One region of the Kitasatospora sp. NPDC093550 genome, then DNA from elsewhere that is predicted to be linked to it. Evidence: riboswitches for the same ligand, from Rfam matches in the RefSeq annotation. Region 1 holds a riboswitch; the other holds the start of a gene.
The links. A riboswitch is a leader RNA that binds a small molecule or an ion and turns the genes downstream of it on or off. The one in region 1 is predicted to bind glycine.
Positions count from the first base shown of each region.

Region 2: another riboswitch for glycine. It lies ahead of gcvP (aminomethyl-transferring glycine dehydrogenase); the one in region 1 lies ahead of gcvT (glycine cleavage system aminomethyltransferase GcvT).

Region 1 is NZ_JBIWJF010000037.1:41,065-55,241, reverse strand. It holds gene ACIRD3_RS36045 (L-serine ammonia-lyase) at 1-485, opposite strand, end outside; gene glyA (serine hydroxymethyltransferase) at 685-1,965, opposite strand; gene gcvH (glycine cleavage system protein GcvH) at 2,050-2,427, opposite strand; gene gcvT (glycine cleavage system aminomethyltransferase GcvT) at 2,528-3,649, opposite strand; glycine riboswitch at 3,881-3,984, opposite strand; gene ACIRD3_RS36025 (enhanced serine sensitivity protein SseB C-terminal domain-containing protein) at 4,193-4,996, shown strand; gene ACIRD3_RS36020 (enhanced serine sensitivity protein SseB C-terminal domain-containing protein) at 5,113-6,057, shown strand; gene ACIRD3_RS36015 (ABC transporter permease) at 6,515-7,504, shown strand; gene ACIRD3_RS36010 (ABC transporter substrate-binding protein) at 7,559-9,319, shown strand; gene ACIRD3_RS36005 (ABC transporter permease) at 9,418-10,428, shown strand; gene ACIRD3_RS36000 (ABC transporter ATP-binding protein) at 10,425-11,495, shown strand; gene ACIRD3_RS35995 (ABC transporter ATP-binding protein) at 11,530-12,606, shown strand; gene ACIRD3_RS35990 (trimeric intracellular cation channel family protein) at 12,653-13,312, shown strand; gene ACIRD3_RS35985 (IclR family transcriptional regulator) at 13,218-13,985, opposite strand.
Region 2 is NZ_JBIWJF010000010.1:3,538-17,714, reverse strand. It holds gene gcvP (aminomethyl-transferring glycine dehydrogenase) at 1-2,253, opposite strand, end outside; glycine riboswitch at 2,490-2,593, opposite strand; gene ACIRD3_RS17760 (PRC and DUF2382 domain-containing protein) at 2,762-3,856, shown strand; gene ACIRD3_RS17755 (MFS transporter) at 4,057-5,553, shown strand; gene ACIRD3_RS17750 (DNA polymerase IV) at 5,700-7,142, opposite strand; gene ACIRD3_RS17745 (vancomycin high temperature exclusion protein) at 7,241-7,963, opposite strand; gene ACIRD3_RS17740 (MerR family transcriptional regulator) at 8,057-8,701, opposite strand; gene ACIRD3_RS17735 (bifunctional nuclease family protein) at 8,960-9,436, opposite strand; gene ACIRD3_RS17730 (MerR family transcriptional regulator) at 9,534-10,229, opposite strand; gene ACIRD3_RS17725 (FHA domain-containing protein) at 10,409-10,951, opposite strand; gene ACIRD3_RS17720 (DUF881 domain-containing protein) at 11,517-12,698, opposite strand; gene ACIRD3_RS17715 (small basic family protein) at 12,691-13,023, opposite strand; gene ACIRD3_RS17710 (DUF881 domain-containing protein) at 13,020-14,105, opposite strand.

The sequences.
Region 1 (14,177 bases):
TCGGCGCCGATCGCGTCCTCGTCGACGACGAAGCCGCCGCCGACCGAGTAGTAGGTCTTCTCCAGCAGCGTCGAGCCGTCCGCGGCGAACGCCCAGAGGGTCATGCCGTTGGCGTGGTACGGCAGCGAGCGGCGGCGGTGCAGCACCAGCTGGCTGTCCGGGTCGAAGTCGATCGGGTGCTCGCCGAGCAGGTTGATCCGCTTCTCGGCGGTGATCCGCTCGACGTCCTTGTCCGCCTGGTCGACGTCGACGGTGCGGGGCGAGTTGTTCTCCAGGCCGAGCAGGACGGCCTTCGGCGTGCCGTGGCCGTGGCCGGTGGCGCCGAGCGAGCCGTACAGCTCGGCGCGCACACCCGTCACCTGGGCCAGCAGGCCTTCGGACCGCAGTCGGCGGGCGAACATCCGGGCGGCGCGCATCGGGCCCACGGTGTGGGAGCTCGACGGGCCGATGCCGATGGAGAAGAGGTCGAAGACACTGATGGCCACGGGGGACGTCCTTGTCGGGTCTCGTGGAGGGGCTTGCGGGCGGGGCGTGGGGCGGAGCGGGCTGTGGACGGGCGGGGGCCGACACGGGACGGGGCACCGCGCGCACTGTCCAGTGTGCGCGGTGCCCCGGGGTCCCAGGTGCGCCGGCGGGGTGAGGCCGGTCACCTGCGGCCGGTCGTCCACTCCCGGCCGCCGCGGACTACTCCTGGTTGGCCAGGTTCGGGTACAGCGGGTACTTCTCGGCCAGCGCGGTGACGCGGGCCTTCAGCCCGGCGGCGACGGTCTCGTCGAAGGCGGGCTTGAGCGCCTCGGCGATGATGTCGGCGACCTCGCGGAAGTCCTCGGCCTGGAAGCCTCGGGTGGCCAGGGCCGGGGTGCCGATCCGCAGGCCCGAGGTGACCATCGGCGGGCGCGGGTCGTTCGGGATGGCGTTGCGGTTGACGGTGATGCCGACCTCGTGCAGGCGGTCCTCGGCCTGCTGGCCGTCGAGCTGGCTGTTGCGCAGGTCGACCAGGACCAGGTGGACGTCGGTGCCGCCGGACAGGACGGACGCGCCGGCCTCGGCGACGTCGGCCTGCAGCAGGCGCTCGGCGAGGATCCGGGCGCCGTCCAGGGTGCGCTGCTGGCGCTCCTTGAACTCCTCCGAGGCCGCGACCTTGAAGGCCACCGCCTTGCCGGCGATCACGTGCTCCAGCGGGCCGCCCTGCTGGCCGGGGAAGACCGCGGAGTTGATCTTCTTGGCGTACTCGGCCTTGGACAGGATGACGCCGCCGCGCGGGCCGCCCAGGGTCTTGTGGGTGGTGGTGGTGACCACGTCCGCGTAGGGCACCGGGTTCGGGTGCAGCCCGGCGGCCACCAGGCCGGCGAAGTGCGCCATGTCCACCATGAGCAGCGCGCCGACCTCGTCGGCGACCCGGCGGAACGCGGCGAAGTCCAGCTGGCGCGGGTAGGCCGACCAGCCGGCGATGATCAGCTTCGGCTGGTGCTCCTTGGCGAGGCGCTCGACCTCGGCCATGTCGACCTGGCCGGTCTTCTCGTCCACGTGGTACGCGACCACGTTGTAGAGCTTGCCGGAGAAGTTGATCTTCATGCCGTGGGTCAGGTGACCGCCGTGGGCCAGGTTCAGGCCCAGGATGGTGTCGCCCGGCTGGATCAGCGCGAACATCGCGGCGGCGTTGGCCTGCGCGCCGGAGTGCGGCTGGACGTTGGCGTGCTCGGCGCCGAACAGGGCCTTGATCCGGTCGATCGCGATCTGCTCGACCACGTCGACGTGCTCGCAGCCGCCGTAGTAGCGACGGCCGGGGTAGCCCTCGGCGTACTTGTTGGTGAGCACCGAGCCCTGGGCCTCCATGACCGCCACCGGGGCGAAGTTCTCGGAGGCGATCATCTCCAGGGTGGTCTGCTGGCGGTGCAGCTCGGCGTCGACCGCGGCGGCGATCTCCGGGTCGAGGGCGTGCAGGGACTGGTTGAGAACCGTCATGGTGGGGTCTTCCCGGGGGAGGAGGGACGGGGGCCGCGGTGCGGGCGGGCCGGCGTGCGCGCGGCCCGCCCGGTCACGAGCGGGTCAGCTGCTGTGGGTGAGCGCGTCGTACTCGTCGGCGCTGAGCAGCTCGTCGGTGGCCTCGACGCGCACCTTGAACAGCCAGCCGCCCTCGAAGGGGGCGCTGTTGACCAGGCCGTTGTCGTCCAGGACGTCCTGGTTGACCTCGGTGACCTCGCCGGTCACCGGGGAGTACAGGTCGCTGACCGACTTGGTGGACTCCAGCTCGCCGCAGGTCTCGCCGGCGGTCACGGTGTCGCCCACCTCGGGCAGCTGCACGTAGACGATGTCACCGAGCGCGTCCGCGGCGTGCTTGGTGATGCCGACCGTCGAGACACCGTCCTCGGCGGCGGTCAGCCACTCGTGCTCCTTGGTGTACTGCAGGTGCTGGGGGTTGCTCATGGCGTCATTCTCCAGGATGGGAAGCGGGTACGACGAAGCGGGCCGCCGCTCGGACGGCTACGACCTGCGTCTATGGGAAAACCGGGGCCCGACCGGGCGGTCAGCGGGCGCGCTTGTAGAAGGGCAGCGCCACGACCTCGACCGGCTCGTGCTTGCCGCGCACGTCCACCGCGACGGTGGTGCCGGGGGCGGCGTGGGCGGCGTCGACGTAGGCCATCGCGATCGGCCGGCCCAGCGTCGGGGAGGGCGCGCCGGAGGTGATCCGGCCGATCGGGGTGCCGTCGGTGGAGACCACGGTGTACTCGGCACGCGGGACGCGCTTGCCCTCGGAGACCAGGCCGACCAGCACCCGCGGCGGGTTGGCCTCGGCCGCGGCGGCGGCCTGCTCCAGCGCCTTGCGGCCGACGAAGGCACCCCCGTTGGTGGTCTTGTCGAAGCGGACGACCCGGCCCAGACCGGCGTCGAACGGGGTGAGGTCGGTGGACAGCTCGTGCCCGTACAGCGGCATGCCCGCCTCCAGGCGCAGCGTGTCGCGGCAGGACAGGCCGCACGGGATCAGGCCGCGGCCCTCGCCGGCGGCGGTCAGCGCCTGCCAGATCTCCTCGGCGTCGGCCGGGCGGCAGAAGATCTCGAAGCCGTCCTCGCCGGTGTAGCCGGTGCGGGCCAGCAGCACCTCGTGGCCGGCCACCCGGGCCGGGAGGATCGCGTAGTACTTGAGGCCGGGCAGGTCGGCGTCGGTGGTGTCGGCCAGGATCGCGGTGGACTCCGGGCCCTGGACGGCGATCAGCGCGTAGGTGTCGCGGTCGTCGGTGACGACGGCGTCGAAGCCCTTGGCGCGGGCGATCAGCTCGTCGAGGACCAGCTGGGCGTTGGAGGCGTTGGCGACGACCAGGTAGGCGTCCTCGCGCAGGCGGTAGACGATCAGGTCGTCCAGGATGCCGCCGTCCTCGGCGCAGATCATGGTGTAGCGGGCGCGCAGCACGCCGAGCGCGGAGACGAAGCCGACCAGCGCGTGGTCCAGCATCTCGCCGGCCTGCGGGCCGGTGACGGTGATCTCGCCCATGTGGGAGAGGTCGAACAGACCGGCCTTGGTACGGACGGCGAGGTGCTCCTCGCGCTCGCTGCCGTAGCGCAGCGGCATGTCCCAGCCGGCGAAGTCGGTCATGGTCGCGCCGAGGGCGCGGTGCAGCGCGTCGAGCGCGGTCAGGCGGAGGGACGACATGGCCAGGAACTCCTCGGTCGGGGCACTCAGGGGTGCACGCACCGGACCGGACCCGCTCGGGGGCCGACCCTGCGCGCGGGCATGCGGCGGCGTGGGTCTCCCCATCTGTCGTCGTACCTGAGAGCTTCACCGCCCCGCCGGCCCACAGCTGTTTCCAGCTTGGGGGACAGCATGGCGGCTTGCACCGTGGGTGGGCGCGCGACATGGCCGTGCGCCGCTTTCCAGATGTGCCTAACCCGTGCGGTAGGGGGGCCTGAGAGATTCCGGGGAGGACTTGCTCCTTCGGCGCCGGCCGTGCCGATGAGCGGCACTCCGGGCTCTCCCGCGCGGGTTCGAGCGGCCGGTATGGAGTTGTGGGGCCCGCGGCGCATGCCGTCGGACGCGCACATCATGGCACGTCCGCGCGGAGGAGGGGAGGGGGGACCCGGTCACACGGTGCCGTCCCGAACACGAGGCCCATTCCCACCGGCCCCCGGGCCCTAGACTGCTCCGCGTCGGCGCAGCAGAGGGCGGCCGACCGGCAGAGGGCGGAATCGGCGGCGCATGGGGTACCCGGTGGAGCAGCAGCAGGGGTGGGGCGGTCCGGACGGGATGCCCGCGGGCGGCTCGTGGCCGGCCAACGAGCTGGAGCAGGTGCTGACCTCGGCCCTGGGCGACCCGGGGGCGACGCCGCGGGTGATCGAGGTGCTGGCCCGCAGCCGGGTGTGGGTGCCGCTGCCCGCCGGGGCCGACCCGCAGGGGCAGTCCCTGGACCTGCCGATCATCGAGCTGGGCGGCGACCCGTACGTCCCGGTGTTCTCCTCGCAGGAGGTGTTCCTGCAGCACGCGCCGGGGCTGGCCTTCGCGATCGCGCCGGTCTGGGAGTTCGCCCGCGGGCTGCCGCTCGGCGTGGGCATCGCGGTGAACCCGGAGGCGCCGGTGGGCATCCCGGTGCCGCCGCAGGGCGTGGCCGAGCTGCGCCGGGGGCCGCGCGAGGACCGCTGGGAGGGCGCCGAGGACCCGGCCGCGCCGACCGGCGGCCGGGTGGCGCTGCGCGAGCCGGTGCCGGGCGAGGACCCGGAGCACTTCCTGGCCGCCTGCCGGGCCGAACTCTCGGCCCTTCCCGGGGTGTTGACCGCCCGCCGGGCGCTGGCCAGCATCGAGGGCGAGCCGACCGTGATGTTCGTGGGCGTCCAGTTGGATCCGGCGGCCCCGGCCGACCCGGCCGCGGTGAACGACGCGCTCGGCCGGGCGCTGGGAACCGCGCCGCTGCCGGGGGGCGTCCACCTCGTACTGCTCGACCTCGCCGACGACCCGGTGGTCGAGTGGCTGCTCACCCGGGTCATGCCTTTCTACACGCGGGTGTGAGCGGGGTTTGTTCGTAGGCACGTCGCCGTGGCGGTGGCCGGTGCCGCGCCATAGGGTGCGTGCAGACGGCCGACGGGCCGGCGGGTTCGAGGAAAGAGGCGCGGCGAGGTGGGCGCATGAGTGCGGGAACGGGAGCGGGCGGGCCCTGGGGCCAGGCGCCGGCCGGGCACCCGGGAGCTGACCCGGGCGCGTTGGAGCAGGCCCTGCGCGAGGTCGCGCCGGAGCGCTACGACGCGTACGAGCGGCTGCTGCACGCGCTCGCCGACGGCCGGGTCTGGATGCTGCTCTGGCACGGCACGCCGGGCAGTCCGGACGCGCAGTACGGGAACATGGAGATCAGCGGCCACGGCTACGCGCCGGCCGTCACCTCGCCCGAGCAGCTCGCCGCCTCCGGCTGGGCGCGGGCCCACGAGGTCATCTCCGGCCGGGAGATCGCCGCTTCGCTGTACCGCACCCGCTGGGGCCTGTGGCTCAACCCGCACGCGCCCGGCGGGGGTGTCGGCGTGCCCTGGGCGGACCTGCGGCGGATCGCCGCGGGCCTGGACCGGCTGCCGGCCGGGCCACTGAAGCTGAGCGAGCCGCAGGTCAACGCCCAGCAGTTCTTCGCGCTGCTGGAGCGGCAGGCGAGCGAGGTGCGCGCGGTGCGGGCGCTGCGCCGGGCCTGGGTGCAGCCTGCCGTGGGGGAGCCGTACCTGGCGATCGGGCTGGACCTGTACGAGAGTTCGCCGCCGGCGGTGGAGGCGGTGCGCGCGCTGATGCAGCGGGCGATCGCGGTGGCCCCGGAGGGGCTCGCGGTGTCCACGGTGGCGATGTCGGACGAGTACGACCCGGTGGCGCTGTGGATGCGCGCCAACGCGCGGCCGTTCTTCGACCGGGAGGCCGGACGCCCGGCGACCGGCCCGTACCCGCCGGTGCCGCCGCCGGCGTACCCGGCCCACTCGATGCCGGGGCAGCCGATGCCGGGGCAGTCGGCACCCGGGTACGCGTACGGCACGCAGCCGCCCGCGCCGGGCTGGCAGCAGCAGCCCCAGCGGCCGTGGCCCGGCTACCCCGGGCGCTGACCGGAAAACCGCCGCTCGCCGAAATCCCCACGAAGCCGACTTGATTGTCCGTCAAGTCGGCTTCGATGCTTTCCGGACGAATTTCCCCTTGGTCCGTGCGGTCATCTTGACATGCCTGTAACAGCCATGTGAAGAGCTATATGCCGGAGATCGGGGAGGTGCATGCCTGCAGATCACAGTTGGGCATCTGTCGGTTGTCAGGTCTGGCGTAAGCCAAGTCGCATGGCAGAGAGTTCTGCGCAACGCACCGCGCATTGGAACCCCACAAAGGTGAGCGCGCACGCCGACCCGCTCGCCCACGCGACGCCCATCCCGCGTGGTGGCAGCACCTGTGCACGACGCGCTGCCACGAAACACCCGCTCCTCCTAGCACCTTTCGCACGTCCGCAGCCGCACCGCCGAAGCCGGCGACCGGCACCCGTGGGCCGGCCACCGTCGGCGAGGGGACCAACTGACCATGACCGCATCCGTGACCACCGCCGGGAACGAGCCGGAGGCAGCAGCCGCCGCCGGCCCGGCCAAGAAGATCGAGGGCCGCTCCCTCGGCCAGATCGCCTGGACCCGCTTCAAGCGGGACAAGGCCGCCGTCGCCGGCGGCGTCGTGGTGATCCTGCTGATCCTGCTCGCCGTGCTGGCCAAGCCGATCGAGTCGGTGTTCGGGCTCGACCCGGACGCCCTCCACCAGGACCTGCTGGACCCCGACCTCGGCGGTCTCCCGCTCGGCGACTGGGGCGGCATGAGCGGGGACCACCCGCTCGGCATCGACCCGCTGCAGGGCCGTGACCTGCTCACCCGGGTCATCGAGGGCTCCTGGGTCTCCCTGCTGGTCGCCTTCGGCGCGACCGTGCTGTCCAACACCATCGGCACCGTGCTCGGCATCATGGCCGGCTACTACGGCGGCTGGGTGGACACGCTGATCAGCCGCGTCATGGACGTCTTCCTCGCCTTCCCGCTGCTGCTGTTCGCGATCGCGATCTCGACCTCGCTGCAGGGCGGCGCCTTCGGCCTGCACGGCCTCCCGCTGCACATCATGGTGCTGATCTTCGTGATCGGCTTCTTCAACTGGCCCTACATGGGCCGGATCGTGCGCGGTCAGACGCTCTCGCTGCGCGAGCGGGAGTTCGTGCACGCGGCCCGCAGCCTCGGCGCCCGCGGCCCGTTCATCCTGTTCAAGGAGCTGCTGCCGAACCTGGTCGGTCCGATCCTGGTCTACTCGACCCTGTTGATCCCGACCAACATCCTCTTCGAGGCAGGGCTGAGCTTCCTCGGCGTCGGCATCCAGCCTCCGCAGGCCTCCTGGGGCGGGATGCTCCAGGACGCGATCCGGTACTACCAGGTGGACCCCCAGTACATGGTGGTCCCCGGTCTGGCGATCTTCATCACCGTGCTCGCCTTCAACCTGCTCGGCGACGGGCTGCGCGACGCCCTCGATCCCAAGAGCAACTGACCCAGCGTCAGGATCCTCCACCGCCTCCACATCCTCAAGGGGTTGATCTCTCCCATGCGTAGGTCCCGTACCGTCGCCCTGACCGCGGCGGCAGCCGCCGCGGTCCTGGTCGTGACCGGCTGCAACAGCTCGACCAAGAAGAGCGACGACAGCTCGTCCTCCGCTGCCGGCGGTGGCGCCAACGCGGCCACCAAGGGCATCGTCAACGCCTCGGACAAGAAGGGCGGGACGGTCACCTTCGAGATGAAGGGCACTCCGGACTCGCTCGACCCGGGCAACACGTACTACGCGTACATCTACAACTTCTCGCGCCTGTACGCCCGCCCGCTGACCACCTTCAACCCGGCCGCCGGCGAGGAGGGCAACAAGCTCGTCCCGGACCTCGCCGAGTCGATGGGCCAGCAGAGCGCGGACGGCCTGACCTGGACGTACAAGCTGCGCAAGGGCCTGAAGTACGACGACGGCACCCCGATCACCTCGAAGGACGTCAAGTACGCCGTCGAGCGCTCCAACTTCGCGCCGGACGTGAACTCCAACGGCCCGACCTACTTCCACGACCTGCTGGTCGACAACGAGACGCCGTACGCGGGCCCGTACAAGGACAAGACCGGCGACCTCAAGTCGATCGAGACGCCGGACGACACCACGATCGTCTTCCACCTGCAGCACCCGTTCGCGGACTTCGACTACCTGGTCAGCGCCCCGCAGACCGCGCCGGTGCCGCAGGCCAAGGACACCGGTGCCGACTACGTCAAGCACATCGTGTCCTCGGGCTCCTTCAAGTTCGAGTCCTACGAGGACGGCAAGCAGGCCGTCCTGGTCCCGAACACCAACTGGGACAAGAGCACCGACCCGATCCGGAAGCAGCTGCCGGACAAGATCGTGCTCAAGATGAACATCGACCAGGCCACCATCGACAAGGACCTGCTGGCCGGCAACGCCCAGGTCGACCTGGTGGGCGGCGGCGTCGACCCGCAGACCCAGGCGCAGATCCTGCAGAACCCGAAGCTGAAGGCCAGCACCGACAACGCCTACGGCGGCCGCCTGGTCTACATGGCGATCAACTCCAAGGTCGCGCCGTTCGACAACGTCGACTGCCGCAAGGCCGTCCAGTTCGCGATCGACAAGGTCTCGGTGCAGACCGCGGTCGGCGGCCCGATCCGCGGCCAGATCGCCAACACGGTGCTCCCGCCGGACATCCCGGGCCACCAGGACTTCAACCTGTTCGAGACCAAGGACAACAAGGGTGACGAGGCCAAGGCCAAGGACGCCCTGAAGGCCTGCGGCAAGGACAGCATCAACACCGTCATCTCGGCCCGCACCGAGCGCGCCACCGAGGTCGCCGCGGCCACCTCGATCCAGGCCGCGCTCAAGAAGGTCGGCATCAACGCCGAGATCCAGCAGTACCCGCAGGGCAAGTACCTGACCGACAGCGCCGGTGCCCCGCAGTTCACCCAGGACCACAACATCGGTCTGATGATGATGCAGTGGGGCGCCGACTGGCCGACCGGCTACGGCTTCCTGCAGCAGATCGTCGACGGCCGCGCGATCAAGGCCTCCGGCAACAGCAACCTGTCCCAGCTGAACGACCCCGCGGTCAACAAGCTGATCGACGACGCCGCCGTCAACCCGGACAAGGCCGCCCGCGAGAAGATCTACGGCGACATCGACAAGAAGGTCATGGAGCAGGCGGTCATCGTCCCGCTGACCTACTTCAAGGTCTTCCTGTACCGCCCGGACAACGCCACCAACCTGGCCTCCACCGCGGCGTTCTCGGGTGAGTACGACTACCTGAACATCGGCACCACCAAGTAAGAGCCTGGCTCCGCATCCCTGAAGGCAGGTGAAGGCAGCGGCGCCCGCCGCCGTCCGGAGGATCCCGGACGGCGGCGGGCCGCCGGAGCCGCCCAACTGTGTTTGCCTACATCATCCGCAGGATCTTCGCGGCGGTGCTGCTGCTGCTGGTCGTCAGCGCGGTCACCTTCGCGATCTTCTTCCTGCTCCCGCGCGTCGCCGGCGAGACGGCCGACCAACTGGCCGCCCAGTACATCGGGAAGAACCCCTCACCCGAGGCGATCGCCGCGGTCAAGCAGAACCTCGGCCTCGACAAGCCGCTGTACGCCCAGTACTGGGACTTCCTCAAGGCCCTGGTCAGCGGCGCCGAGTACAAGTTCGGGCCGGAACCGGCCACCTGCCACGTGCCCTGCTTCGGCTACTCCTTCAAGAACCACCTGGAGGTCTGGCCCGAGCTGTCCAAGCGGATCCCGGTCACCATCTCGCTCGCCATCGGCGCGGCGGTGCTCTGGCTGGTCTCGGGCGTCGCCACCGGCGTCGTCTCCGCCCTCAAGCCGCGGTCGATCTTCGACCGGCTCTCCATGGGCGTCGCCCTCGCCGGCGTCTCGCTGCCGGTCTTCTTCACCGGTGCGCTGCTGCTGACGCTGTTCAGCTACGAGTGGCCGATCCTGGACAACCTGCAGTACGTGAACTTCACCGACGACCCGCTGATGTGGGCCCGCAACCTGATCCTGCCGTGGATCTCGCTGGCCTTCCTGTACTCCGCGCTCTACGCCCGGCTCACCCGCGCCGGAATGCTGGAGACCATGAGCGAGGACTACATCCGCACCGCCCGGGCCAAGGGCCTGGTCGAACGCAAGGTCGTCACCCGGCACGGGCTGCGCGCCGCGCTCACCCCGATCGTCACCATCTTCGGCATGGACCTCGGTCTGCTGCTCGGCGGTGCGCTGATCACCGAGCAGGTCTTCTCGCTCCAGGGCGTCGGCCAGTTCGCCGTCCAGGCGATCTCCGACAACGACCTGCCCAAGATCCTCGGCGTCACGCTGCTCGCCGCCTTCTTCATCGTCGCCTGCAACCTCGTGGTCGACCTCCTGTACGCCCTCGTCGACCCCCGCGTGAGGCTCTCGTGACCGACCTCCAGAAGACCCCGGCGGACGCCGTGCAGAACCCGACCGGCGAGCCCTTCCTCTCCGTGCGCGACCTGCGGATCCACTTCGACACCGACGACGGCCTGGTCCGCTCGGTGGACGGGGTCAGCTTCGACCTGCACAAGGGCCGCACCCTCGGCATCGTCGGCGAGTCCGGCTCCGGCAAGTCCGTCACCTCGCTGGGCATCATGGGCCTGCACCGCTCCAAGCGGGCCCGGATCAGCGGCGAGATCCGGCTGAACGGCGAGGACCTGATCGCGGCCGGCCCGGACCGGGTGCGCCAACTGCGCGGCCGCGAACTGGCGATGATCTTCCAGGACCCGCTGACCGCGATGCACCCCTACTACACGGTGGGGCAGCAGATCGTCGAGGCCTACCGGGTGCACCACCCCCAGGCCAGCAAGAAGCAGGCCCGGGCGCGCGCCGTCGAGATGCTCGACCGGGTCGGCATCCCGCAGCCCGACCGCCGGGTCGACGACTACCCGCACCAGTTCTCCGGCGGCATGCGCCAGCGCGCGATGATCGCCATGGCCCTGGTCAACGACCCCTCGCTGCTGATCGCCGACGAGCCCACCACCGCCCTGGACGTCACCGTCCAGGCGCAGATCCTGGACCTCATCCGCGACCTCCAGGAGGAGTTCGGCTCCGCCGTCATCATCATCACCCACGACCTCGGGGTGGTCGCCGAACTGGCCGACGACATCCTGGTCATGTACGGCGGCAAGTGCGTCGAGCGCGGACCGGCCGAGACCCTCTTCGACGCGCCCGAACACCCCTACACCTGGGGCCTGCTGGGCTCGATGCCGCGCCTGGACCGGGAGCTGCAGGACCGGCTCGTGCCGGTCAAGGGCACCCCGCCCAGCCTGATCAACGTGCCCACGGGCTGCGCCTTCCACCCGCGCTGCCCGTACGCCGAGCTGACCGGCGGGCGCTCCACGAGCGAGGTCCCGGTCCTGGCCGAGGCCGCGCCCGGGCACTACGCGGCCTGCCACCTGCCGGCCGCGGAACGGCACCGCGTCTTCGCCGAAGAGATCGCCCCCCGGCTGTGAGCCCGGCCTCGTACCACCTTTCTGGAGAGAACCGATGACGGACACTCAGGCGGCACCGATCCCGTCGCCGGCCCCCGCCCCCGACCGCGAGCCGCTGCTGAGGGTGACCGGCCTGACCCGGCACTTCCCGATCCGCAGCGGGCTGCTGCGGCGCCAGACCGGCGCGGTGCGGGCCGTCGACGGCATCGACTTCACCGTCAACGCCGGCGAGACGCTCGGCGTCGTCGGCGAGTCCGGCTGCGGCAAGTCGACGATGGGCCGACTGGTCACCCGGCTCGACGAACCGACCGGCGGGAAGATCGAGTTCGAGGGCACCGACATCACCCACCTGAGCGTCGGGGCGATGCGGCCGCTGCGCCGCGACATCCAGATGATCTTCCAGGACCCGTACTCCTCGCTGAACCCGCGGCACACCGTCGGCACCATCGTCGGCGCGCCGTTCAAGCTGCAGGACGCGGTGCCGGAGGGCGGGCTCAAGAAGGCCGTCCAGGAGCTGCTGGAGCTGTGCGGCCTCAGCCCCGAGCACTACAACCGCTACCCGCACGAGTTCTCCGGCGGCCAGCGCCAGCGCATCGGCATCGCCCGGGCGCTCGCGCTCAAGCCGAAGATGATCGTCGCGGACGAGCCGGTCTCCGCACTGGACGTCTCCATCCAGGCCCAGGTGGTCAACCTGCTGGACGACCTCCAGCAGGAGCTCGGCCTGACCTACCTGATCATCGCGCACGACCTCTCGGTGGTCCGGCACGTCTCGGACCGGGTCGCGGTGATGTACCTCGGCAAGGTCGTGGAGATCGCCGACCGGGACTCGCTCTACCGCAGCCCGATGCACCCGTACACCAACGCGCTGATGTCCGCCGTGCCGGTCCCCGACCCGCGCCGCCGCCAGCGCGCCGGGCGCGAGCGGATCCTGCTCACCGGCGACGTGCCCTCCCCGATCAACCCGCCCAGCGGCTGCCGCTTCCGCACCCGCTGCTGGAAGGCGCAGGACGTCTGCGCCGCCCAGGAGCCGCCGCTGGTGGCGCTGAAGACGGGGCACCAGGTGGCCTGCCACTTCCCGGAGAACGCCCCCGAGACGGCCGCCGGGAAGACGCCGGAGGCGGCCGTCTCCTGAGCCCGCATGCGGAGGGGAGGGTTCCGGACAGGTCATAGTTGTTCCCGTGACCTCGCAGATCTTCCCCTCCGACGTGCAGCAGTCGCTGGACCTCGCCGGCATCTTCGTCTTCGCCCTCTCCGGGGGGCTGCTCGCCGTCCGCAAGAACATGGACATCTTCGGGATCTGCGTGCTGGCGGAGGCCACGGCGCTCGGCGGCGGGGTGATGCGCGACCTGGTGATCGGGGCCACCCCGGTCGCCGCCTTCACCAACCTGGGCTACTTCCTGACCCCGCTCGCGGCCGCGCTGGTGGTGTTCTTCCTGCACCCCGAGGTCGAGCGGATCAACCGCGCGGTGCAGGCCCTGGACGCCCTCGGGCTCGGGCTGTTCTGCGTCACCGGCACCGCCAAGGCGCACGACTACGGCCTCGGCGCGGTCGCGGCCATCGCGCTCGGCATGGTGACCGCGGCCGGCGGCGGCGTGATCCGCGACGTGCTGGCCGGGGAGATCCCCTCGCTGCTGCGCTGGGACCGGGAGATCTACGCCGTCCCGGCCCTGGTCGGCGCCGCCCTGGTCGCGACCCTGATCGCGGCCGACCGGCTCACCGGCCTGACCGGAACCGCCGCCGCGCTCACCGCCTTCGGGCTGCGGATGCTCGCCCTGCGGTACGGCTGGCGCGCCCCGCGGGCCTGGCACCGCAACGGTTCTCGCACCAGCGAGGAGTAGGCGAGCCGCCGTACGCGAGCGAGATCGCCTCGGCCGTGCAGAGCAGCTCCGGCACCATCCGGGCCAGTTCGGCCGCCGCCGCCCGGCCGGCCGGAGCGCTCAGCGCGCAGGCCGCGACCGTCCGGCCGCCACTGCCCGCGACCGGCGCGGCCACGCAGGCCACCGCCTCCCGGTGCTCGGCGGACTCGGCCGCCCAGCCCCGGCGGCGCACCGCCGCCAGCTCCGGCTCGTCCTGCGCGCCGTCCGCCGGCAGGCCGGCGAGCAGCACCCGGCCCACCGCCGTGCCGGTCACCGGGGCGCGGCGCCCGATCCGGGACGGACCGGCGTCGGCCGGCCCGGCCACCTCGTCCAGGTACAGCACCTCGCCGTCGTGCAGCACCGCGAGCCGGACGGTGAACCCGCAGCGGGCGTTGAGCGCGGCCAGGTACGGCGCGGCCACCTGCCGGACGTCGAAGTCCTCCAGCGCCCGTTCGGCCAGCGACAGCACCCGGCCGCCGAGCCGGTAGCGCAGGTCGGGCTGGCGGCGGGCGAAGCCGTGCTCCTCCAGGGTGCGCAGCAGCCGCAGCGCGGTGGACTTGTGCACCCCGAGGCTGCTCGCGGCCTGGTCGAGCGAGAGCGGAGCCTCGCCGAGCGCGCCGAGCAGGGTCAGCGCGCGGTCGACCGACTGCGCCATGGCGCCCCCCGTGGATCCGGCTGAGAACTGGGGCGTCAGGCTAACCGCTGGGGGGCGTAGTGGTACAAACCGGTGCCGGACACCGACGTCCGTCATTGGTACAGACCACTGCCGGGGTGCCGGCCGGTGACCGGCCCGTACGCGCGGTGGCCGGATCGATGCGCAGGACTGGAGGGCCGCGCCCCGCGGCCC
Region 2 (14,177 bases), on a different contig from region 1:
CGGGCCGGCCTCCGCCTGCAGCGGGTGGTTCGGCAGGTACGGCGCCAGGTGGGCGCGCACCGCGACCGGGCCGACGCCCGGGCCGCCACCGCCGTGCGGGATGCAGAAGGTCTTGTGCAGGTTCAGGTGCGAGACGTCCGCACCGAACTTGCCCGGCTTGGCGAGGCCGACCAGGGCGTTCAGGTTGGCGCCGTCCACGTACACCTGGCCGCCGGCCTCGTGCACCAGGGCGCAGATCTCGGTGATCTGGGTCTCGTACACGCCGTGGGTCGACGGGTAGGTGACCATCAGCACCGACAGGCTGTCACGGTGCTGCTCGATCTTGGCCTTCAGGTCCTCGACGTCCACGTCGCCGTCGACCAGGGTCTTCACCACGACGACGCGCATGCCGGCCATCACCGCGGAGGCGGCGTTGGTGCCGTGCGCGGAGGACGGGATCAGGCAGACGTCGCGCTGGGTGTCGCCATTGGCGTGGTGGTAGGCGCGGACGGCCAGCAGGCCGGCCAGCTCGCCCTGCGAGCCCGCGTTCGGCTGGATCGACACGGCGTCGTAGCCGGTCACCTCGACGAGCTGCTGCTCCAGCTGGCGGATCAGCGTCAGGTAGCCCTGGGCCTGGTCGATCGGGGCGAAGGGGTGCAGCTGGCCGAACTCCGGCCAGGTCACGGCCTCCATCTCGGTGGTCGCGTTGAGCTTCATGGTGCAGGAGCCCAGCGGGATCATGCCGCGGTCCAGCGCGTAGTCCCGGTCCGACAGGCGGCGCAGGTAGCGCAGCATGGCGGTCTCGGAGCGGTGGCTGTGGAAGACCGGGTGGGTCAGGTACTCGTCGTCGCGCAGCAGCGCGGCGGGCAGCGCGTCGGCGGTCTCGGCGGCCTCGGCCGCCTCGACGCCGAACGCGGCCCAGACACCGGCCAGGTGCTCGCGGGTGGTGGTCTCGTCGGTGGAGATCGAGATCCGGTCCGCGCCGTCCTGGTGGACGTTGATGCCGTTGGCGCGGGCGGCGGCGGCGATCTCGGCGGCGCGGCCCGGCACCACGGCGGTGACGGTGTCGAAGAACTCGCCGTGCAGCAGTTCGACGCCACCGGCCCGCAGGCCCTCGGCGAGGGCGGCGGCGTAGCGGTGGGTGCGGCGGGCGATGTCGGCCAGGCCGTCCGGACCGTGGTACACGGCGTACATCGAGGCCATCACGGCCAGCAGCACCTGGGCGGTGCAGATGTTGCTGGTGGCCTTCTCGCGGCGGATGTGCTGCTCACGGGTCTGCAGGGCCAGGCGGTAGGCGCGGTTGCCCTCGGTGTCGACGGAGACGCCGACCAGACGGCCGGGCAGCGAGCGGGCGTACTCGGCGCGCACCGCGAGGTAGCCGGCGTGCGGGCCGCCGAAGCCCATCGGCACGCCGAAGCGCTGCGAGGTGCCGCAGGCGATGTCGGCGCCCAGCGCGCCGGGGGACTTGAGCAGGGTCAGCGCCAGCAGGTCGGCGGCGACGGCGACGATCGCGCCGAGGCCGTGCGCCTGCTCGATGACCGGGGCGAGGTCGCGGACCACACCGGTGGCGCCCGGGTACTGCAGCAGCACGCCGAAGACGCCGCGCTCGGCGATCTCGGCCGGGATGCCCTCGGACAGGTCGGCGACGACGACCTCGACGCCGGTCGGCACCGCACGGGTGTTGATCACCGCGATGGTCTGCGGGAGGGTCTCGGCGTCGACCAGGAAGACGCCGCCCTTGACCTTGGTGACGCGGCGGGCCAGCGCCATCGCCTCGGCGGCCGCGGTGCCCTCGTCGAGCAGCGAGGAGCCGGAGGTCGGCAGACCGGTCAGGTCGGAGACCAGGGTCTGGAAGTTGAGCAGCGCCTCCAGGCGGCCCTGCGAGATCTCCGGCTGGTACGGGGTGTACGCGGTGTACCAGGCCGGGTTCTCCATGACGTTGCGCAGGATCACCGGCGGGGTGAAGGTGCCGTAGTAGCCCAGGCCGATCATCGGCTGGAGCACCTGGTTGCGGCCGGCCAGCTCGCGCAGCTCGGCGAGGACCTGGGCCTCGGTCCGGCCGGCCGGCAGGTCCAGGCCGGTGATGGAGCGGATCGCCTCGGGCACGGCGGTCGCGGCGAGCTCGTCCAGCGAGCCGTAGCCGACGGACGCCAGCATCTTCTCCTGCGCGGCGGCGTCGGGGCCGATGTGGCGGTTCTCGAAGGGACTGGCCAGCTCAAGCTCGGTGAGGGTCGAGGCGCCGGTGGGGCGTCCCGCGTTCGGCTGGGCGTTCATGGTGGTCGAGGCCTCCTGGTCACGGACCGGCGGGGGTACGCACGCCGACCGGCCTTCCGCTGCGGACAGCGACTCAGCGATGGCGGGCGGACCCGACAGGCCTCCCCCTCTGTCATCGGGACCTGAGAGCTTCGCCCGCACGGCGCGCTGTGGGCGCTCCGCCGGCTTGCACCGTCGGTGAGGGTGGTGATCGCCGGCTTCCGTGCCGACACTCCTGCCCTGCTTTCCAGAGTGACCTACCCCACACGGTACGGATGCCTGAGAGATTCCGGGGAGGAGTTGCTCCTTCGGCGCTCCGACCAGCGGTTTTCGCGGTCGGAGACTCTCCCGAGCGGGCTCTGCGGTCGCCGCCCAGGGTACCAGCGGGAGGCCTTCCGATCACGGGTGCTTCCGGTCACCCCGGGTCTACGCGCGTCCCCCGGACGGCCCAGCGCGCAGCCCGTCCGGCGCACCCCGGTCGCGCACGTCCGATTCATGGCATTTGGTTGGGAACTGGCGGACAGGACGGGTGCTCCGGCCGCCGACCCTGCGGGAGTTCCGCAGGCTCAGCGCACTGGAGGAAAGAGTGCAGACCGACATCGACCCCCGCGACCTCATCGGCCACAAGGCGGTCGACCGCAACGGAGACAAGATCGGCACGGTCGACGAGGTGTACCTCGACGATGCCACCGGCCAGCCCGAGTGGGCCGCCGTCCGGACCGGCATCTTCGGCCGGGACGCCTTCGTCCCGCTCACCACGAGCGAGTTCTCCGGCGACGAGCTCCGGGTTCCGTACGACAAATCGCTGGTCAAGGAGTCCCCGGACTTCGGCGTGGGCCAGCACCTGTCCCCCGCCCAGGAGCTCCAGCTCTACCGCTACTACGGCCTCGACACCCCGGCGGACGACCCCTCGGCCGACGAGAACCACGAGCGGGCCGCACAGCCCGACCTCGACTTCGGAACCACCCCGGCCGCCGTCGCGGTCGCCGCCCCACCGCATGCCCTCCACTCCTCGGAGTCCGGCACCACCACCTCGACCACCACCAGAACCGCCATGGAGGCCAACATGCGGACCCTGACCACCCCCGTCGCCGCCGAGACCTCCCCCGCACCCAGCATGGAGGCGAAGCTGCATCCGGCACCGGTGGCGCCGTCCGCCCCGGTGCACTCCGCCGCCGCCGACTCGTCCGCGCCCAGCAGCCCGATCGAGATCACCTGCAGCGAGGAACGGCTGGAGGTCACCACGGAGTGGCACAACGTGGGCACCGCGAAGCTGCGCAAGTACGTGACGACCGAGCAGGTCGAGCGCCGCGTCCCGGTGGTCCGCGAGCGCGTCCGGGTCGAGCGGATGCCGGTCAGCGACGCCGAGCGCGCCTCCCTCACCGAGAAGGAGATCGCCGAGGCCGTCGAGGAGGTCACCCTCCGCGAGGAGCGCCCGGCGGTCCGCAAGTACCTCGCGCCCATCGAGCGCGTCCGGCTGGTCGTCGAGCGCTACACGGACGAGGAGGTGATCCGGGAGGAACTCCGCCGCGAACACGTCGAGATCCACGACGACACCGCCCCCACGTCCCCCACCCCCACCCCGGAAGCCGCCCGCCCGAGCTCCCTCCGCCCCCTCGCCTGACTCCCACCCCCCCAAGGGCCCCGACTCCCAGAGCCGTGGCCCTTCCCCATGCCCCACCCCCGCAGCCCGCCGCAAGCGCCCGCCCCGGCCCCACCGCCCCTCCCCCTTTGCCAAAGCTTAACCACTCGATATTTGACACTCTGAAGTATCTCCCTGCATGGTTACTTCAGTTCATTCACTATGTACGGGAGGAAGCAACCGTGAGTGAGGCACCCCAGCCCACCACCGCGGCCGAGAAGCAGAGCAGCGCCCGGGTCCTGCCGGCCCTCATCCTGGCGATGCTGTCGTTCAGCGTGGTGCAGACCGCGGTCGTCCCGATCCTGCCCTCGCTGGCCAAGGAACTGAGCGTCTCGGCCTCCAGCATCGCCTGGCTGATGACCGCCAACCTGCTCTCCGCCGCTGTGCTGACTCCCCTCCTGGGCCGCTTCGGCGACCTCCGGGGCCGTAAGCCGATGCTGCTGATCTCGCTGGCCGGCCTGGTCGCCGGTTCGGCGCTGGCGGTCAGCACCCACTCCTTCACCTGGCTGATCGTCGCCCGCGTCCTGCAGGGCGCCGGCGGTGGCGTCATGCCGCTGGCGATCAGCATCGTCCGCGACGAGCTGCCCAAGCAGAAGGTGACCGGCGGCGTCGCCGCCATCAGCGCCTCGATGGGCGTCGGCTCCGGCCTCGGCCTGGTCGCCACCGGTGTCCTGCTGGAGCACTGGAACTACAAGTCGATCTTCTGGATGGGCCTGGTCTTCGGCCTGATCGCGGTGGCCCTGGTCGCCTTCCGCGTCCCGTCCGACCCGGTCACCGACAAGGACGGCGGCGCCGACCCGCTCGGCGCGATCACCCTGGCCGGCTGGCTCTCCGCGCTGCTGGTCGCGGTCAGCCAGGGCAACCACTGGGGCTGGACCTCCACCAAGACCCTCGGCCTGTTCGCCGTCGCCGCCGTGGTCGCCCTGGTCTGGGGCATCATCGAGACCAAGGTCGCGCACCCCCTGGTGGACATGAAGATGATGTCCCGCCCGGCCGTGGCCTTCACCAACATGGCGGGCCTGCTCATCGGCTTCGGCATGTACGGCTCCTTCATGGTCATCAGCAACTTCGCCCAGACCCCGGAGAAGCTGACCCACTACGGCTTCACCGCCACCGTCCTGCACGCCGGCGTCATGCTGCTGCCGTCCGCGATCGGCTCGATGGTCGCCGCCCCGGTCGGCGCCCTGCTGATCGCCCGCCGCGGCCCCCGTCTGCCGCTGGTCCTCGGTGGCGTCCTCGGCGCCGTCGCGATGGCCTACCTCGCCGTGCGGCACAGCCACGAGGGCGACATCTACACCGCCTCGGCGATCTTCGGCCTCGGTGTGGGCCTCGCGTTCGCCGCGATGCCGGCCTACATCAACGGCGCCGTCCCGGTCGAGCAGAGCGGTATCGCCAACGGCATGAACTCGGTGCTGCGCACCGTCGGTGGCGCCATCGGCACCGCCGTCATGGCCGCCATCCTGACCGGCGACACCATGAAGCTGCCGCCGCAGATCCCGCTCTCGCTGCCCACCCTGGACGCGTACAAGCACGCGTTCTGGACCGCGGCCGTGGTCTGCATCATCGCCGGTGCCGTCCCGTTCCTGATCCGCACCGTCAAGCCGGCCGCCCCGTCGGCCGTCGTCGACGGCGCGGCCCGGCAGGACTCCAGCGACAAGCTGGTGAAGACCGACGCCTGACGAGGCGTCCGGCCCCCGCGCTCAGGGACAGGGCGCGGGGCCCCGGTCTCCCGTACGTCGCGAGGGCATCACGAACGTGCGGGGACCGGCACGGTGATACGGCCCCACCCGGTACTCCCCCCACCGGGTGGGGCCGTCTTCGTGTCTCAGCCCCCGTCCTGCGGCCGGTCCTCCACGCCGGCCTCCGCCCCACCACCGGCATCCCCGTCCCCGTCCCCTTCCCCTTCCTCGCGGCGGCGCAGCGGCAGCGGCGGGGCCGGTTCGAGCGCCGGGTCGTCCACCGCGAAGGTCCGCACCCGCCCGGGCCCGCTCCAGGGCGTCTCGAACCGCACGGTGACCCTCCCGACGCCACTGCCCTGCACCCACCCGGGCCCGAACTCCTCGTGCCGGACGTCCTGTCCGGGCATCCAGCGCCGCACCACCGCCTCCGGCTCCTCCTCCGCCTCCTCGGCCTCGGCCGCCGCCTCCGCGTGCTCCGCCGCCTCCTCCCGCAGGGCCTGCGCGAACAGGTCCTCCTGGGTGTAGTCGGCGAGCTGGGCGACGCCCACGCCGAGCAGCCGGACCCCGCCGGTGATGTCCACCTGCTCGGCCAGCCGACGCGCGGTCGCGGTGATCACCGCCTCGTCGTCCGTGGGGCCGCCGAGCGTCTCCGAGCGGGTCAGCGTCGAGAAGTCGAAGCGGCGGACCTTGAGGACCACCGTCCGCCCCGAGCGCCCGGCCCCCCGCAGCCGCCGCACGCACCGGGCTGCCAGCGCCTCCACCTCGCGCAGCACCCGGTCCCGGTCGGCCAGGTCGACCTCGTAGGTGTCCTCCACCGAGACGGACTTGGCGTCCTGGTCGGCCACCACCGGCCGTTCGTCCAGCCCTATCGCCATGTGGTGGATCCCGGCGCCGTGCGCCCGCCCGAGCAGCGCCACCAGCTCCGCCTCGCCCGCGTCGGCGAGATCGGCCACGGTGCTCAGTCCGGCGCGCCGCAGCACCTGTTCGGTGGCCGGCCCGATCCCGGGCAGCGCCCGGACCGGCATCGGTCCGAGCACGGCCCGCTCCTGCCCGGGTTCGATCAGTACCAGACCGTCCGGCTTGGCCTGCTCGGAGGCGATCTTCGCCATCAGCTTCGACCCGGCCGCCCCCACCGAGCCGGTCAGCCCGGTCCGCCGCTGGATGTCCGCCCGCAGGTCCTCCGCCAGGGCGAGCACCAGCCGCTCACCGGTCTCGTGGTCCGTCTCGGCCAGCACCGGGCCGTACGGGCCGGCCTCCAGGTCCACGAAGGCCTCGTCCAGGCTCAATGGCTGCACCAGCGGCGACAGCTCCCGCAGCAGGCCCATCACGATCTCGCTGACCTGCCGGTAGGCCTCGAAACGTCCGGACAGGAAGGCCGCGTTGGGGCAGAGCCGCCGCGCCTGTGCCATCGGCATCGCCGAATGCACCCCGAACTTCCGCGCCTCGTACGAGGCCGTGGAGACCACCCCGCGCCCGCCGAGCCCTCCGACGATCACCGGCTTGCCGCGCAGGCTCGGCTTGGCCGCCTGCTCCACCGCCGCGAAGAAGGCGTCCATGTCGAGGTGGATGATGCTCGGCAGTGATCGCACCCGCCGATCATCGCGCACGGGTCCGACAGTGCGTACGAACCCGGCCGGGCGCCCGCCGGCTGGCGAGCGCGGCGGGTGACGACCACCGGCCCCCGCCGCTACTTCTTCGCCGCCTCCGCCAGCGCCTTCGGGATGCCGTCCTCCTTGGGCCCGAGGAACACCGGGTCCGGCCGCAGCAAGGCGTTGACCGCCGCCTTGCCCGCCCCGGCGACCTCGCGCAGCCCGCCGTACAGCCAGGTCTCGTCGTGCAGCTCCGGCACCCCGACGGCGTACGACCGGATGCCCGCCGCCTCGCACAGCGCCAGCGCCCGCCGGACGTGGAAGTCCTGGCTGACCAGCACCGCCCGGTCCACCCCGAAGACCCGGTGCGCCCGGGTGCAGGAGTCCCAGGTGTCGAAGCCCGCGTAGTCCCGGACGACCCGCTCCGCCGGCACCCCGTGCTCGGTCAGGTACGTGTACATCGCGTCGGGCTCGTCGTACTCGACCCGCCCGTTGTCCCCGGTCACCAGGATCGCCCGCACCTTGCCCTCCCGGTACAGGTCCACCGCGGCGACCAACCGGTGCTCCAGGTACGGCGAGGGCTTGCCCTGGTCCAGCCCGGCGCCGAAGACCATCGCGACCGGCGCCGAGGGCGCGCTCTCCACGGTGCCCACCCGGTCCCCCGCCGAGAGCCACAGCCAGGCACTCGGCACCAGCGCCAGCGAGCAGAGCAGCGTCCCGGCCTGGAACACCCTGCGCTGCGTCCGGCGCTGCCGCAGCCGCGCCCGCGCCTGTCCGGCCCTGCGCCGCAACAACCCCGCCGTCCCCGTGCCGACCCCCATGTGCCCCTCCCTCGATCGTCCGCCAGGCAACACGACGAGGCCGCGGGTCCGAACGGTTCCCCGTCCGGGCCCGCGGCCTCGTCGAACGCCTGCTCAGACCGCCCGGTTGCGCCGCTGGGCGAGCTCGTCGGCCGGGTCCTGCCCGACCAGGGTCTCGCCGGTGTCCGTGCGCTCCGCGTGCAGCCGCCCGAGGGTGAGCTCCAGCTCCTGCCAGACCGCTCCCACCGCGATGCCGAAGACTCCCTGACCGCCCTTCAGCAGATCCACCACCTGCTGCGGCGTGGTGCACTCGTACACCGTCGCGCCGTCGCACATCAGCGTCATCCCGGCCAGGTCCGCCTGCTCGGCGGCCTGCAGATGGGCGACGGCCACCCGGATGTTCTGCAGCGAGACGCCCGCGTCGAGCAGCCGCTTCACGATCTTGAGCAGCAGGACGTCGCGGAAGCTGTAGAGCCGCTGGCTGGTCGCCGGGTACGCCGTCCGGACGCTGGGCTCCAGCAGCCCGGTGCGGGCCCAGTAGTCCAGCTGGCGGTAGGTGATACCCGCGGCGGCGCAGGCCGTCGGGCCGCGGAAGCCGATCAGTTCGGAGGTCGGGGCCAGCCGCTCGATGGCCGGCTGCCCCGGCTGCACGGCCGGGAACCGGGTCATCCGGGGCAGGTCCGCGACAGGGCGAGCGGTGCGCGGCACGTGCACGGCGCACAGGCCTCCCACAACCGCGTCATCGCCGGTGCTGCTCATGCCTGCCTCCGTCCACTTGTGCTGCGGGCAACCCGACTGCGGGCATCGGCCACCCGGACAGCCACTCCTGACGGTAGGCAGTCCCCTATGACCCGTCAACGATCGCCACGCCGGGCCGGACAAGCCACATCACTCAGGAGAGTGGTTTTTCGTGCCCCTAGTGTGGGTAGACGGACGGTTTTTGGCAAAACGGCGAGCCGCAGGGTCAACGGGCCCGTGAACGACTCCCTCGGACGGGACCTCGACCGCCCGTCCGCGCTACTGCGGGCCGCCGCCCCCGAAGTCCTCGGGCGAGACCTGGTCCAGGAACTCCCGGAACTTCTCGACCTCGTCCTCCTGCTCGTCCGGGATCGCGATGCCCGCCTCGGCGAGCACCTCCTCGCTCCCGTAGATCGGCGTGCCGGTCCGCAGCGCCAGCGCTATCGCGTCGGACGGCCGGGCACTGACCTCGACCCCGCCGGCGAACACCAGCTCGGCGTAGAACACGCCCTCCCGCAGATCGGTGATCCGCACCTCGGTGAGCTGCTGGCCGAGCGCCTCCAGGACGTCCTTGAACAGGTCGTGCGTCAGCGGGCGCACCGGAGTCATGCCCTGCTGGGCGAAGGCGATCGCGGTCGCCTCGCCGGGGCCGATCCAGATCGGCAGGTAGCGATCTCCCCCGACCTCCCGCAGCAGCACGATCGGCTGGTTGGAAGGCATCTCCACTCGGACACCCACGACGTCGAGCTCATTCACACAGGCAACCCTATGGCTCCGGTCCCGGATATGAAAGCGCAGAGCCGACGCCGCTGGTCAGCGCCGTGCACCCACCGTCCGGAGGCCGCCCCGGCGGCTACCCGCGGGTTCGCAGACCGGCCTGGACCATGGCCGCGTGCAGCCGTACGGACAGCGTCGCGAGCTCCCGCGCGGTCGCCTCGGCATGCGCCCTGGTCTGCGGGTTCCGGTGCCGGCGCAGCGGCGCCACGACCTGTTCGACCAGCGCGACCTCGCGGTCCGCCGCCGCCTTCATGGCCCTCAGGTGCCGCGGCTCCAGACCGTACCGGCCGAGCTCGGCGACCAGCCGGGCCACCTGCAGCGCCTCCCCGTCGTACCCGCCGTCCGGGCCCGGCGCGACCAGCCCGTACGACTCCCACTCGGCGAGCTCCCGCTCCCCGGCCTCGGCGGCCGCCAGCAGTTCGGCGCGCCCCAGCCGGACCCCGGACGGGACGTCCCCGGCGGCCACCAGCTCGCGGTCCGCCTCCTCCATCGGCCCGGGCCGGGCGTCGGCGGCGGGGGGCAGCGCGGGAGGGCTCTCACCGCGCTCGATGGCGTCCAGGTGCTCGCGGATCACCCGCAGCGGCAGGTAGTGGTCCCGCTGCATCCGCAGGACGTAGGCCAGCCGGTCGACGTCGGCCGGGCTGAACTTGCGGTACCCCGAGGGCGTGCGCTGCGGCTCGACCAGCCCCTCCGCCTCCAGGAAGCGGATCTTCGAGATGGTCACCTCGGGGAAGTCGTCACGCAGGAAGGCCAGGACCGCGCCGATGCTCAGCAGTTCGTCGCCGCCGCGCCGCCGCCCGGCGGGCCGCTCCGTGCGGCCCGGCTGCCTGGGGCCCGCGACCACCCCGCGCCCGCCGCGGTCCGCCTGCGGACCGGACGACGCTGGGGTGGCCGCCCCGAGAGAAGAGGAAGGGGTATTCGTATTCACTCGGGCTCCCGCCGACGTTGGTTTCAGTACCCCCGGTTGTGGCCGGCGAAGAACACCAGCCGGTACTTCCCGATCTGGACCTCGTCGCCGTTGTTCAGCGCGACCTCGTCGATCCGCTCCCGGTTCACGTAGGTGCCGTTGAGGCTGCCCACGTCGGCGACGCTGAAGCCGGCCGGGGTGCGGCGGAACTCCACGTGGCGGCGCGAGACCGTGACGTCGTCCAGGAAGATGTCACCCTGCGGGTGACGCCCCGCCGTGGTGACGTCGGAGTCGAGCAGGAAGCGGCTGCCCGAGTTGGGGCCGCGCTGCACGATCAGCAGGGCCGAGCCCGGCGGGAGCGCGTCGATCGCCGACAGCACCTCGGCCGACAGGGCCGGCGTGGCACCAGTGCCGGTCGTGGTGTTGGGGTCGTACGACTCCAGGCCGGAGATGGAGATGGTCGACGTGGTCTCCGCCGCCCCCTCCGGGAGCAGACCGCCGCGCAGCGCCGTACCGCAGTTGGAACAGAACCGGGCCGCGGCCGGGTTCTGGTTGCCGCACCTGGGGCACGGAGAGGGGCCAGCCATGTTCACAGCCTCCTGGCGCGGCACACCCGACGGGTTGTGCCCGGCGTACGGGTCCGGGGCAAACCCTCCACCAGAGGTTGAGGGTGCTGACGGGAAACCTATGCGCGGGTCGCCGGAGGGGTCAACCGACGCGCCGTAGCCCGCCGGATTCCCCGCGTACTGGGCGCCACCGTCCCGGAACATCTGCTGGCCGGCGTACGGCGCGGCCTCGGGGGCGGGTCGCATGCCCGGCACGGCGGGCTCGTCCTCCGGCCGGCGGTGCCGCGCGGTCGGCGCCTCGACGACGGCCGCGTCACGGTCCTTGTTACGACCGAACAACTTCGAGAAGAAACTCACGGGCGAATCCCCTTGCGTGTGACAGACCCGCCCGCGGGGCAGGGTGAGAACCTCGGACAGGCCGCGAGCCCGGTTGCGGCTCGGGCCCGCTGGAGTGGTACTCCGACAGTTGGTGCTGCTGCGGTTGTTGCTCCGGAGCGTACTGGTGCGAACCAGTCTCGCCCACGTGACGGCGGCGGCCCGCAGCGGGTTCCGCCGGCCCGTGACGGGCCGTTCGTCGGGCGCCCCGTCACTTCGAGGCCGGCTTGGCGTACTGCGGCGTCTTCAGATCCACGAGGGCGTCGACGACCACCTTCTGCTGCTGGCTGATCGTCGCCCGCGCCTGGTGGCTCTCCAGCGTGCGGACGACACCACCCGGGATGTTCAGCGCGGGCGTCAGGTCCTGCGGGTTCCCCACGACGGTGAACCGATAGGGCTGCGAGGCCTTCTTCCCGTCGATCTGCACCCCGCCGCCCGACAGGTCGGTGAAGTAGGTGTTGACCACCACGCGCACATCGTTGATCTGAATCGCCTCCGCCCCCGCCGCTCGAAGTTCCTGCAGGGTGTCCAGCAGCATATCTGCCTTCACCTGCCCTTGGGGATCATCGACCGTGAGTACGATGCCCGGACCAGTGGCTTTGACGGTACCCGCGAGAACACCGAGTTCCGTCACCTTCTTCCTGGTCTGCTCCTGGGCCTCCTTGGCCTGGTTGGAGCTGTTCTCCAGCTTCGCCAGGGACTGCTCCAGCTCCGCCTTCTCCTGCTGGAGACGCTGCTGACGGCTGTCCAGTTCGTCGAGGATCCGGACCAGGTCCTCCTGGCGGGCCCCGCGCAACTGGCTGTGGTGGTCGTTGGTCGACCGCACCTGGATCGCCAGCCCGAGTCCGAGCGAGAACAGCAACAGCGCCACCACGAGCTGACCGCGCGACAGCCGCGGCGGCCACAGCGCGGCCTTGAGGCGGCGCCGTCCGGCGCCCCGGTCCATGGCGGCCGGCGGCTCCACGGTCTCCTCTGCCGGAGGCTCGGGCGCGGGCTCGGGCTCGACCTTCGCGGCGGGCTCCGGGACGGGCTCCGCGTCCACGGTCGGCGTGCGCGCCGGCTCGGGCTCGGGCTCGGGCTCGGGCCGGACGGCCTTCACCAGCCGGAGCGTCGGTTCCGGCGTCGAGTCGGCCTCAAGCTCAGCCTTGGCGTCGGACTTCTCCTCCGCCGCGTCCCGGTCCGCCTCGGCCCCGGTCGCCGGGACGCCCGCTGCGGCTTCCTCGGCGGCTTCGTCGGCCTCCGAGGCCACGTCCGGCTCGGGTGCCCCGGCCACCGCCTCGGCAGCCTCCTGGGCCGCCTCCTCAGCAGCCTTCCCGGCGGCCTCACCGATCGGCTTCTCGGCGGTCCGCTCCTGCTGCTCCTCCACCGCCTCCTCGCGGCCCGACTCAGGCACGGAAGACATGGCGCCGGATCGCTGCCGCGTTGGAGAAGATGCGGATGCCGAGGACGACGACCACACCCGTGGACAGCTGCGAGCCCACGCCCAGCTGGTCACCGAGGAAGACGATCAGTGCCGCGACCACCACGTTCGACAGGAACGAGACGATGAACACCTTGTCGTTGAAGATGCCGTCGAGCATCGCCCGGACACCACCGAAGACCGCGTCCAGCGCCGCGACCACCGCGATCGGCAGGTAGGGCACGACGGCGTCCGGCACCTCGGGTTGGACGAAGAGGCCGACGACCACCCCGATCACAAGACCCAGTACGGCAATCACGGTCTGGCTGCTCCTGTCGAGGTCTTGGCGGATCCGGTCGACGGACGCCGCTTGGGGGTCGCACCACCGCTGGTCGCGGATGGTGAAGCGCTTGGTGTGGCCGGCTGTGGGACGGACGCGCTCGGGCTCTCCGAGGTTCCGGGGCCCGCCGGGGGCGATCCGCTCGGCGTGGTCGAGGCCGAGGCGGTCGCCGTCGGCGAGGGCTCGGGCGTGGCCGGTTGCGCGGTCCGCAGCGTGACGCCCACCGCCGCCGGCAGGGTCAGGCTCTTCTGCGTGGAGAGCGTCGACTTGATGCCGTACTTCTCCTGGAGCAGCCGCAGGTACTGGCCGGCCATGTCGTTCTCGAAGGCGGTGAGGAGCTTCGGTCCGTCCCCGATCGCCTGGATGTTGTACGGCGGCACCAGCGGTCGGTTGTCCACCAGCACCGCCTCGCCGGCGGCTCGGATCGCGGAGAGCGCGGTCAGCCGCTGGCCGTTGATCGCCACGGCCTCGGCCCCCGACCCCCACAGACCGTTCACCACGAGTTGCAGGTCGCGGTCCCGCAGCCGGCCGCTGTTGGAGAAGCCCTGCCCCGCCCGCGGGTCGACGTTGCCCCCCAGGCCCGTCCCCGCGGCGTCCTCCAGGACCAGCTTCACGCCGGGCCCGGTGACCTCCCCCAGGCCCACCGTCCCGGTCAGGCCTCCGGCGTCGCCGTCCCCCGAGGCGAGCGCCTGCTGCTGCGTGCTGTCGACCTTGCGCCGCAGTTCCTGCACCTGCTTCTGCAGGCGGTCGGCCGACGTGTTGCTGTCGTTGATCCGCTGGATCAACGCGTCCCGCTCCTTGGCCAGCGTCGGCTCGGCCTTGTGCGCGTTCACCGCGCCCACCGTCACCACCGCTCCGACCAGTGCCAGCCCGGCACCGAGCGTGAGCAGGCCCCGGAGCGTGCCGGGTATCCGGCTGTCGCGGGCGCCACCGCGTGCCTCGGCCGCCTCGGCGTAACCCTCGTCGAGGCTGTGGTCCATCACATTGGTCAGCAGGGACATCGAGGCGTCCGGGCGGTTGTACCGCCCGTTCGGGGCACTCGGTGTCGGCGTCGCTGGCATGGAGACCATCGTCCCATGGCCGCGAGGGGGCCCGTGCACGGCCCCTGAGCTGCACACACGCTGCACACATGA